Regions from separate parts of the Atlantibacter sp. genome, predicted to be linked through region 2. Evidence: predicted binding sites of a transcription regulator. Region 2 holds the regulator's gene; the other holds the start of a gene.

Region 1 (5,522 bases), on a different contig from region 2:
ATGGATAAGGTTTCTATGACTCAATTGCCACAAGCCAAATACCGCCACGATTATCGTGCGCCGGATTATTTCATCAGCGACATCGATTTAACCTTTGAGCTGGATGCGCAAAAAACGCGTGTTACGGCGATTAGCCAGGTGAATCGCCCGCAGGCGTCGGATGCGCCGCTGCGCCTCGATGGCGAATCCTTAACGCTTGTCTCTCTCGATGTGAATGATGAAGCGTGGCCCCATTATCGCTTAGAAGACAATGCCCTGATTATTGAGCAACTGCCCGCCCGCTTTACGCTGAAAATCGTCAATGAAATCAGCCCAGCGGCGAACACGGCGCTGGAAGGGTTGTATCAGTCTGGCGAAGCGCTGTGTACGCAATGCGAAGCCGAAGGCTTCCGGCATATTACCTGGTATCTGGATCGCCCGGACGTTCTGGCGCGCTTCACCACCAAAATCATTGCTGATAAAACCAAATATCCTTATCTGCTCTCCAATGGCAACCGCATAGCCCAGGGCGACCTGGAAAATGGTCGTCACTGGGTAGAGTGGCAGGACCCGTTCCCGAAGCCGTGCTACCTGTTTGCGCTGGTGGCGGGGGATTTCGACGTACTGCGCGATACCTTCACCACCCGCTCCGGGCGTGAAGTGGCACTGGAATTGTATGTCGATCGCGGCAACGTCGACCGCGCCTCCTGGGCGATGACCTCGCTGAAAAACTCCATGAAGTGGGATGAAACGCGCTTCGGCCTGGAGTATGACTTAGACATTTACATGATTGTCGCCGTTGATTTCTTCAACATGGGCGCGATGGAGAATAAAGGCCTCAACATTTTTAACTCCAAATTCGTGCTGGCGCGTGCGGAAACCGCGACCGATAAAGACTACCTCAATATTGAACGCGTGATTGGCCATGAATATTTCCATAACTGGACCGGCAACCGCGTCACCTGCCGCGACTGGTTCCAGCTCAGCCTGAAAGAGGGGCTGACCGTGTTCCGCGATCAGGAATTCAGCTCCGATTTGGGCTCGCGCGCGGTCAATCGCATCAGTAATGTGCGAACTATGCGCGCGATGCAGTTTGCGGAAGACGCCAGTCCGATGGCGCACCCGATCCGTCCGGATAAAGTTATTGAAATGAATAACTTCTATACCCTGACGGTGTATGAGAAAGGTTCTGAAGTGATCCGCATGTTGCACACTCTGCTGGGTGAAGAGAATTTCCAGAAGGGGATGCAACTCTATTTCGAGCGCCATGACGGCAGCGCCGCCACCTGCGATGACTTTGTGCAGGCGATGGAAGATGCGTCGAACGTTGATTTGTCCCATTTCCGCCGCTGGTACAGCCAGGCCGGTACGCCGGTCGTGAGCGTTCAGGACGACTATAACCCGGAAACCGAACAATATACCCTGACCATCAGTCAGCGAACGCCGGCTACCGCCGAGCAAACGGAGAAACATCCGCTACACATTCCGTTTGACATTGAGCTGTACGATAACGAAGGCAAGGTGATCCCGCTGCAATACAACGGACATCCGGTCCATCACGTGCTGAACCTGACCCAGGCAGAGCAGACCTTTGTGTTTGATAACGTTTATTTCCAGCCTGTGCCGTCGCTGCTGCGCGAATTCTCCGCGCCGGTGAAACTGGAATATAAGTGGAGCGATCAGCAACTGACGTTCCTGATGCGTCACGCCCGCAATGATTTCTCCCGCTGGGATGCGGCGCAAAGTTTGCTGGCGACGCATATTAAACTGAACGTGGTGCGCCAACAGCAGGGCCAGCCGCTGTCGCTGCCGCTGCACGTGGCGGATGCGTTCCGCGCGATCCTGCTGGATGAGCATATCGATCCGGCGCTGGCGGCGGAGATCCTCACGCTGCCTTCGCAAAATGAAATCGCGGAACTGTTTGAGATCATCGATCCGCTGGCGATTGCCGCTGTGCACGGTGCGCTAACCCGCACCCTGGCGACGGAACTGGCGGATGAGTTTTTAGCGGTTTACAACGCCAACAAACTCGACGGTTATCGTATCGAGCATGCCGACATCGGCAAACGCGCGCTGCGTAATACCTGCCTGCACTATCTGGCGTTTGGCGATGCCGAACTGGCCGATAAGCTGATTACCGCCCAGTATCACCATGCGGACAACATGACCGACGCGATTGCCGCGCTGTCGGCAGCGGTCGCGGCGCAGTTGCCGTGCCGTACGGCGCTGCTGGCGGAGTATGACGATAAGTGGCATCAGGATGGGCTGGTAATGGATAAATGGCTGATGCTACAGGCTATCAGCCCGGCGGAAAACGTCCTCGCCACGGTGCGTTCGCTGCTTACCCATCGTTCGTTCAGCATGAGCAACCCGAACCGTATCCGCGCGCTGATTGGGGCGTTTGCGATGAATAACCCGCTGGCGTTCCATGCAGCGGATGGCAGCGGCTATCAGTTTATGGTGGAAATGCTGACCGAACTGAACAGCCGCAACCCTCAGGTGGCGTCACGCCTGATCGAACCGCTGATTCGCCTTAAGCGCTACGATGAAAATCGTCAGCAGCTGATGCGCGCTGCGCTGGAGCAGCTCAAGGCGCTGCCGAATCTCTCCGGGGATTTGTTCGAGAAAATCACCAAAGCGCTTGCCTGATAACCAAACGCCCTTCCTGATGGAAGGGCGTTTTTCATTACGCCGACAGCGAGTTCTCCGGCCATTTTAACGCCAGATGGGACGTATCATGACGGTGTAACGCCTGCCAGAAGGTATCCAGCGCGTCGTCCAGCCGATGCTGCAAATTAGCGCTAAACACCGGCTTATGCTGATAATCCAGCACCTGACTGTCGTCAGCGTAGACGCCATGCAAAATCTCCTGCGCCTTGAGCGCGTTTAATACCGGCTTCAGGGCATAATCCACTGCCAGCAAATGCGCCACACTGCCGCCTGTTGCCAGCGGCAAAACGACTTTTTTCTCCAGTGCGCGTTCGGGTAATAAATCCAGCAGCGTTTTCAGCGCGCCTGCAAAAGATGCCTTATAAACTGGCGTCGCTACGATCAGCCCGTCAGCTTCTGCCAGTTGCGCGTTAAAGGTTTTCAGTGCCGGACTGTCGAAGCGCGCATAAATCAAATCTTCTGGCGCGAAGTTTTGCAAATGCCAGTGATAGACCTCCACATCCTGTGCGCTAAGCCGATCGCGGGCATATTCTAACAACGCGCTGGAGCGGGAGGGAAAGCGAGGGCTACCGGCCAGGGTGATAATGCGCATGACAGCTCCTTATAACTAATGGTTTTCAAGTTGGTAACATTAATAACATTTAGAGTCAGTGTCGCAGAGCCGCCGTCCTGGGCTAAGTGATTTTTCCGTCGGAGCAATGTCAAATTTCGCATAAATCATCGTAATGGCCGAAAACGATTGCTTTTTTGCCATAAGTCAATTCACTTTGCGAGCGCATTCACGGATAATAGCGCCCCGGTCTGCATACCGGGAATCCAGGAGAGTTCATGTACTACCCCTTCGTTCGTAAAGCCCTTTTTCAGCTCGATCCAGAGCGCGCTCATGAAATGACCTTCCAGCAATTGCGCCGCATTACCGGCACGCCGTTTGAGCGGCTGGTGCGCCAGCGCGTACCGGAAAAACCCGTTTCCTGCATGGGGCTGACATTTAAAAACCCGCTGGGCCTGGCGGCAGGGCTGGATAAAAACGGCGAATGCATCGACGCGCTGGGCGCGATGGGTTTTGGATCGATCGAGATCGGCACCGTGACACCGCGCCCACAGCCGGGTAACGATAAGCCGCGGATCTTCCGTTTGGTAGAAGCTGAAGGGTTGATCAACCGCATGGGCTTTAACAACCTGGGCGTCGACAGCCTGGTTGAGAACGTCAAGAAAGCGCATTTTGACGGCGTGCTGGGGATTAATATTGGCAAAAATAAAGACACGCCGGTGGAGCAGGGTAAAGATGACTATCTGATTTGTATGGATAAAGTGTATCCCTATGCCGGATATATTGCGATTAATATCTCCTCTCCAAATACCCCGGGTTTACGTTCGCTACAATATGGCGAAGCGCTGGACGATCTGTTAAGTGCGATAAAAAATAAGCAACAAGAACTGCAAAAACAGCACCATAAATATGTTCCTGTGGCAGTGAAGATCGCGCCGGATCTTTCTCTGGAAGAATTGATCCAGGTCGCCGACAGTTTAGTTCGCCATAATATTGATGGGGTTATCGCCACCAATACCACCCTCGACCGTTCGCTGGTTGAAGGTATGAAATACTGTAATGAAATGGGGGGCTTAAGTGGCCGTCCATTACAATTAAAAAGCACCGAAATTATTCGCCTGTTATCTCAGGAATTAAATGGCCGACTGCCGATTATTGGCGTTGGCGGCATTGATTCGCTGATGGCGGCGCGCGAGAAGATGGCGGCAGGCGCAACGCTGATTCAGATTTATTCCGGCTTTATTTTTAAAGGCCCGCCGCTGATTAAAGAAATCGTAACCCATATCTAAGCTTTTTGACTTACAGACAACCAGGGCTTTATTTTGAGCCCTGGTTGTTTTATATTCGGGCGCAGTTGCTAATTTAGACATTTTAGTCTTTTCTTTATTAGGATTTTAAACGAAGCGGCAAAAAGGATGATATTTCGTCGCTGGCAGATGTGGGGAAAAATGATGCGCATTAAACCGGACGATAACTGGCATTGGTATTTTGATGACGAGCACGACAGAATGATGCTCGACCTGGCTAATGGCATGCTATTCCGATCGCGCTTCGCCCGCAAAATGCTCACCCCTGATGCTTTTTCCTCCAGCGGTTTTTGCGTTGATGACGCTGCGCTGTATTTCAACTTCGAAGAAAAATGCCGCGATTTGCAATTATCTAAAGATCAGCGTGCTGAGCTGGTATTGAATGCGCTGGTGGCGATTCGCTTCCTGAAACCGCAAATGCCGAAAAGCTGGCATTTCCTTTCCCATGATGATTACTGGCAGCCGGTTTGCGGCGACCCCGCGTGCGTGTATTTGAGTGATACCCAGGAGAGCGTCAGCCTGCTGGTGGTGGAGCCGGGCGACAATGCGGCGCTGTGCCTGTTGGCGCAACCCGGTTTAACGCTCGCCGGGCGCACGATGCAGTTGGGTGATGCAATTAAAATCATGAACGACAGGCTAAGACCGCAGCCAGTGGCGCAAAGCCTTAGCCTCGACCAGGCCGTTTAACTTTCCAGGGTAACGGCCCCAACCGGAATACAGCTACAGCACAGTATGGTGCCATCGTCGCCCACTGCACTTTGTTTCAGCGCTTTCACTTCCCCGTCGACTAACCGAATCCGACAGCTTCCGCAGATGCCTGCCCGGCACGAGTAAGGAACGCGAATGCCCTGTTGCTCAAGCTGCTCCAGCAGGATTTGCTGATTATTGCCTTTGAATGTCGCGCCTTGCCAGGTGATAGCCACCGCGCTTTGCGGTGCGGTTTCTACTTCAATCGACTGAGCGACTTCACCCCGACCGTAGACGCGCGGCGGTTTGGTTTTCAGAATGTCCACTTC
Region 2 (5,522 bases):
CCTATAAAGATCTGGTGAAGTTCCGCATTCCGCGTACCGCCAATGAAATGTACCACCTGCGCGATGCCTCGCCGGTGAACGTGGCGGAACTGGAAAGCGGCGACCTGGTGTTCTTCCGCACCCGTGGCCGCGGCACCGCCGACCACGTGGGCGTGTACGTCGGCAACGGGAAATTTATCCAGTCGCCGCGCTCTGGTCGCGATATTGAAATTACGTCTCTCAGCGAAGATTACTGGCAGCGCCATTACGTGGGTGCACGCCGCGTAATGACGTCAAAAACTATTCGTTAATCCTCCCCCTGCCTGGCTAACAGGCAGGTAACTTCATCTTTTGCTTACCCTTTTGATTTGCTACCCTAAAGCCACACTAAATTTGTGGAATTTAGTGAAACATAATAAGGAGTGAAGCAATGTCGTTCGAATTACCTGCATTACCGTATGCCAAAGAGGCCCTCGCGCCGCATATCTCCGCTGAAACCCTGGAGTACCACTACGGCAAGCACCATCAGGCCTATGTCACCAATCTGAATAACCTGATCAAAGGCACCGCGTTTGAAGGAAAATCACTGGAAGAGATCGTGCGCAGAGCTGAAGGTGGGGTTTTCAATAACGCTGCACAGGTGTGGAACCACACCTTCTACTGGCACTGCCTGGCACCTCAGGCGGGCGGCGAGCCGACCGGCGCGCTGGCTGACGCCATCAACAAGGCGTTTGGCAGCTTTGCGGAATTTAAAGCGCAATTTACCGATGCGGCTATTAAGAACTTTGGTTCTGGCTGGACATGGCTGGTGAAAAAACCCGACGGCGCGCTGGCGATTGTCTCAACCTCTAACGCAGGGACACCGCTGACCAGCGACGCTAAACCGCTGCTGACGGTGGACGTGTGGGAACATGCTTACTACATCGATTACCGCAACGCCCGCCCGCAGTATCTGGAGCACTTCTGGGCGCTGGTAAACTGGGAGTTTGCGGCGAAAAACTTCGCCGCCTAAGCCCCATCACGGAGAAGGTCGCCCTTCTCCGTTTTTTTATTCCGCCGCACACAGCGTCTCGCGTTCACGTCTTGAAGACAGCACCACCAGCGCCAGCCCGACCGCCGCAATCATTGCGCCCATCACCGGCACCATGCTGAACCCTAACCCCGCCTGGATCACCGCGCCGCCTGCCGCCGCGCCCAGCGCATTGCCCAGGTTAAACGCCCCGATATTTACCGATGACGACAGTCCCGGCGCTTCGCTGGCAACGCGCATTACGCGCATCTGCAACGGCGGCACCACCGCAAAGGTCGCCGCGCCCCATACCACCATGCTCAGCGCCGCGCCAAATTCACTGCGCGCCAGCCACGGAATAGCGGCCATAATCACGATCAGCAGCAGTAAAAAGCCTTTCAGGGTGCCGGTCACGGATTTATCCGCCAGTCGGCCACCCAGCCAGTTGCCGAGGGAAAAACCGACGCCAATCAGCACCAGCATCGCGGTAACAAACAGCGGCGTGGCGTGGGTAACGTGCTGCAATACCGGCGAAATATAGGTATAGAGCGTAAACATCGCCCCCGCGCCTAAGACGGTGGTTAACAGTGCGCTGACCACCTGCGGACGCATCAGTACCGATAACTCTTTTTTCACGTCCGGGCGTTCGCCTGCGCCGCCTTTCGGCAGCGAGAACCACAGGCTAACCATCGAAATCACACCGAGGCCCGCCGTCGCCAGGAACGACATCCGCCAGCCGATAGTCTCGCCGAGCCATGTGGCAGCAGGCACGCCGCCGATATTGGCAATCGTCAGGCCCATAAACATCGTGGCGACCGCGCTGGCCTGTTTATGCTTCGGCACTACGCTTGCCGCGACCACCGACCCCAGGCCAAAAAACGCGCCGTGGTTCAGGCTGGTGATAATGCGTGAGACCATTAAAGTGGCGTAATCCGGCGCGATGGCGGAAAGCACATTGCCGAGGGTGAAAATCGCCATCAGGAAGATCAGCGCGCTGCGCCGTGCGCGATGAGACAAAAGCAGCGTCATCAGCGGCGCGCCAACCATCACCCCCACCGCATAGGCGCTGATGAGCATTCCGGCTGCGGGGATCGAGACATCGACACCTTTGGCGATGACGGGCAACAGCCCCATCGGTGAAAACTCAGTCGTGCCGATCCCAAACGCGCCGATAGCCAGCGCCAGCAACGGATAATTTATTTTCATAGGTGAATTCCAGAAATCGTGTCGCTTCACGTGTGTTTACTACACGGCGACCTGTCGCAAAAAAGAAGCAAAGAGTGACATTTGTCACATCAGAAAGGAAGTAACCATTTTGGCAAAAGATTTTTGCGCAAATGTGAATAATGAAGTGAAACAGAGGTGGGAGCCAGGAAAGGGAACCAAACACCAAAAAATAGCCATTTTCTGGTGTTTGTAATTGCCAAACGCGGTCGAAATGCAATTTCTGTTTAGTTCAGTACCGCAACTAAACCGGTTGCCACAATCAGTCCCAGCACGATAACGGTCGTCACCAGAGAAAATTTCAGGTCTGTGCTCATTTTTGCTCTCCTTGTTACCCACATTAAAAGTGTGTGCAGATCATTTTTGCATAAATTCAGACAAAATTACCACGGGATTTAAGCTGATATGCGTTTTCCCTCTTCCCCTTTTGCGCAAGATCAGACAAAATCCGTCGCTACCTTATTTTTCACCAGCCATTGACCCCCTCCTTTTAATGTCGCAATCCCCGACATACTGCAACCGAAATGTTGCGGACCGAGGTTGGCATAGGCAAACGTTTAACCTGTGATGAACAGGGGCTCGGAGAGGGTCTGGAGTAACAAGAATGGCAACAATAAAAGATGTCGCTAAACGCGCAAACGTTTCCACTACAACTGTGTCGCATGTGATTAACAAAACCCGCTTTGTTGCGGAAGAAACGCGCAATGCAGTTTGGGCAGCCATCAAGGAATTGCACTATTCCCCGAGCGCCGTGGCGCGCAGTTTAAAAGTTAATCACACCAAGTCTATCGGTTTGCTGGCGACCAGCAGCGAAGCGCCCTATTTTGCTGAAATTATCGAAGCCGTGGAAAACAGTTGTTTCACCAAAGGCTATACGCTGATCCTCGGTAACGCCCATAACAACCAGGAAAAACAGCGCGCCTATCTGTCGATGATGGCGCAAAAGCGCGTCGACGGTTTACTGGTGATGTGCTCCGAATACCCGGAATCCCTGCTGTCGATGCTGGAAGAGTATCGCCATATTCCGATGGTGGTGATGGACTGGGGCGAATCCAAAGCCGACTTCACCGACTCGGTGATCGATAACGCTTTCCAGGGCGGTTATATGGCCGGGCGCTACCTGATTGAGCGCGGCCACCGCGAAATCGGCGTGATCCCCGGTCCGCTGGAACGTAACACCGGCGCGGGCCGTCTGGCCGGTTTCCTGAAAGCGCTGGAAGAAGTGCAAATCAGCGTGCCGGAAAACTGGATTGTGCAGGGTGATTTCGAGCCGGAATCAGGTTATCGCGCCATGCAGCAGATCCTCTCACAGCAGCCGCGCCCTACTGCGGTGTTCTGCGGCGGCGATGTGATGGCGATGGGCGCGATTTGCGCCGCCGATGAGATGGGCCTGCGGGTGCCGCAGGATATTTCGGTGATCGGTTATGACAATGTGCGCAACGCGCGCTATTTCAGCCCGGCGCTGACCACCATTCATCAGCCAAAAGATTCCCTGGGCGAAACCGCGTTTAATATGCTGCTCGACCGCATCGTGAATAAGCGTGAAGAGTCACAAACCATCGAAGTGCATCCGCGCCTGATTGAACGCCGCTCCGTCGCGGACGGTCCGTTCCGCGATTACCGCCGTTAATCTTCCTGGAGCCGGTTATTCCGGCTCCATCAACCACTCCCGGTTCAGCGTTTCGCTATCGCCCAGATAATCCAGCAGCCACAGCAGCGCAGGCGAAGTATCGGTCTGCTTCCAGGTGAGGCAGCACGGGGAGTCCGGGAACGGGTCGTCCAGTTCCAGCTTTTTCCAGCGCCCTGCCACCACCGGGTCGTGCGCCACATGCGCAGGCACCATGCCGACGCACAAGCCGTTGTTTAAACACGCCACCGCTGTCGCCCAGTCTGGCACCACTACGCGGCGCTGATTATCCAGCAGCCAGGTGGTGCGCTTGGGCAACGAGCGCGAGGTATCTTCCAGTACCAGCGACGGCCACTGGCGCAGTTGGTCATCGCTGAGCGGTGTTGGTTCCGCCGCCAGCGGATGGCTGGCGCTCACCACACACTGCCAGCTTAGCGGCCCCATATCGCGAAACGCGAACCGTCCGCCCACCGGGATCGCCTGGGTCGCGCCAATCGCCAGCTCGACGCGCCCGTCCGACAGCGCATCCCACACGCCGTTAAACACTTCCTGGGCGACAATCAGTTCCACATCGTCGAAATGGCGATAGAAATCGAGGATTAGCTGGCGGGTGCGCGTCGGTTTGACGATATTATCGACCGCAATAGAGAGCTGCCCGCGCCAACCGTTGGCGATCTGCTGGCATTGCTGGCGCGTGACCATCATTTTTCTGATAACAGAACGGCCCTCTTTTAAAAACCACGCCCCGGCAGGCGTCAGCTCCACTTCCCGGTGACGGCGGATAAATAGCGGAACCGCCAGCCATTCTTCCAGTTGTTTAACGGTATAGCTCACCGCCGACGGCACCCGGTGCAGTTCCTGCGCCGCCGCGCTGAAGCTGCCGTTACGCGCCACCGCATCAACCACTTCCAGTGAATATTCAGACCACATGTTCTGCCTGCAAAAAATTTGAAAGGAACGTGCAAATATTAACGTTTCACAAGGACGATTGCACTTTTGTACACTCCTGCGTCCGTAATAAGCGTTATCAGATCAAAAAAGAAGAGAATTACCATGCGTCCTTCACGAGGTTTTTTAGTGTGGCTGGCAGGGTTAAGCGTTCTGGGCTTCCTGGCTACCGATATGTATCTACCGGCGTTTGCCGCCATTCAACAGGATTTGGGCACTGAGGCGTCCGCCGTCAGCGCCAGCCTGAGTTTGTTCCTGGCCGGGTTTGCCGTTGCGCAACTGGCGTGGGGGCCATTGTCTGACCGCTATGGTCGTAAACCGATTTTACTGGCTGGCCTGAGCATTTTCGCCGTGGGCTGTCTGGGCATGCTGTGGGTAGACAATGCCGCCATGCTGCTGGCGCTGCGCTTTGTCCAGGCGGTAGGCGTCTGTGCCGCTGCCGTAACCTGGCAGGCGCTGGTCACCGATTATTATCCGGCGACCCGCACCAACCGCATTTTCGCCACCATTATGCCGCTGGTGGCGCTGTCGCCTGCTCTCGCCCCGCTGTTAGGCAGCTGGCTGCTGCATCATTTCGACTGGAAAGTGATTTTCCTGGTGCTGTTTGCCGTCACCCTGGTATTGATGATCCCGGCGCTGCGCCTGAAACCGCGCGCGCCGTCGCACCATGCCGATGCGCCGTCGCTCAGCTTCATGACGTTGCTGCGTTCCAAAACCTACCGTGGCAACGTGCTG

The links. Region 2 encodes PurR, which represses purine synthesis genes. Its sites were predicted from a motif close to CANGCAAACGTTTGCNTG; they were not measured.
Region 1: a site for PurR is predicted at 3,378-3,395, ahead of pyrD (quinone-dependent dihydroorotate dehydrogenase). Genes of this name have one in related genera too.

What each region holds. Positions count from the first base shown of each region.
Region 1 covers NZ_DAMBQK010000001.1:435,815-441,336, forward strand. The annotation lists gene pepN (aminopeptidase N) at 16-2,628, shown strand; gene ssuE (NADPH-dependent FMN reductase) at 2,666-3,241, opposite strand; gene pyrD (quinone-dependent dihydroorotate dehydrogenase) at 3,478-4,488, shown strand; gene RT120_RS01955 (cell division protein ZapC) at 4,651-5,193, shown strand; gene RT120_RS01960 (YcbX family protein) at 5,190-5,522, opposite strand, start outside.
Region 2 covers NZ_DAMBQK010000009.1:28,858-34,379, forward strand. The annotation lists gene RT120_RS10305 (C40 family peptidase) at 1-290, shown strand, start outside; gene sodB (superoxide dismutase [Fe]) at 410-991, shown strand; gene RT120_RS10315 (MFS transporter) at 1,028-2,194, opposite strand; gene RT120_RS10320 (YnhF family membrane protein) at 2,440-2,529, opposite strand; gene purR (HTH-type transcriptional repressor PurR) at 2,817-3,842, shown strand; gene punR (DNA-binding transcriptional activator PunR) at 3,858-4,769, opposite strand; gene punC (purine nucleoside transporter PunC) at 4,893-5,522, shown strand, end outside.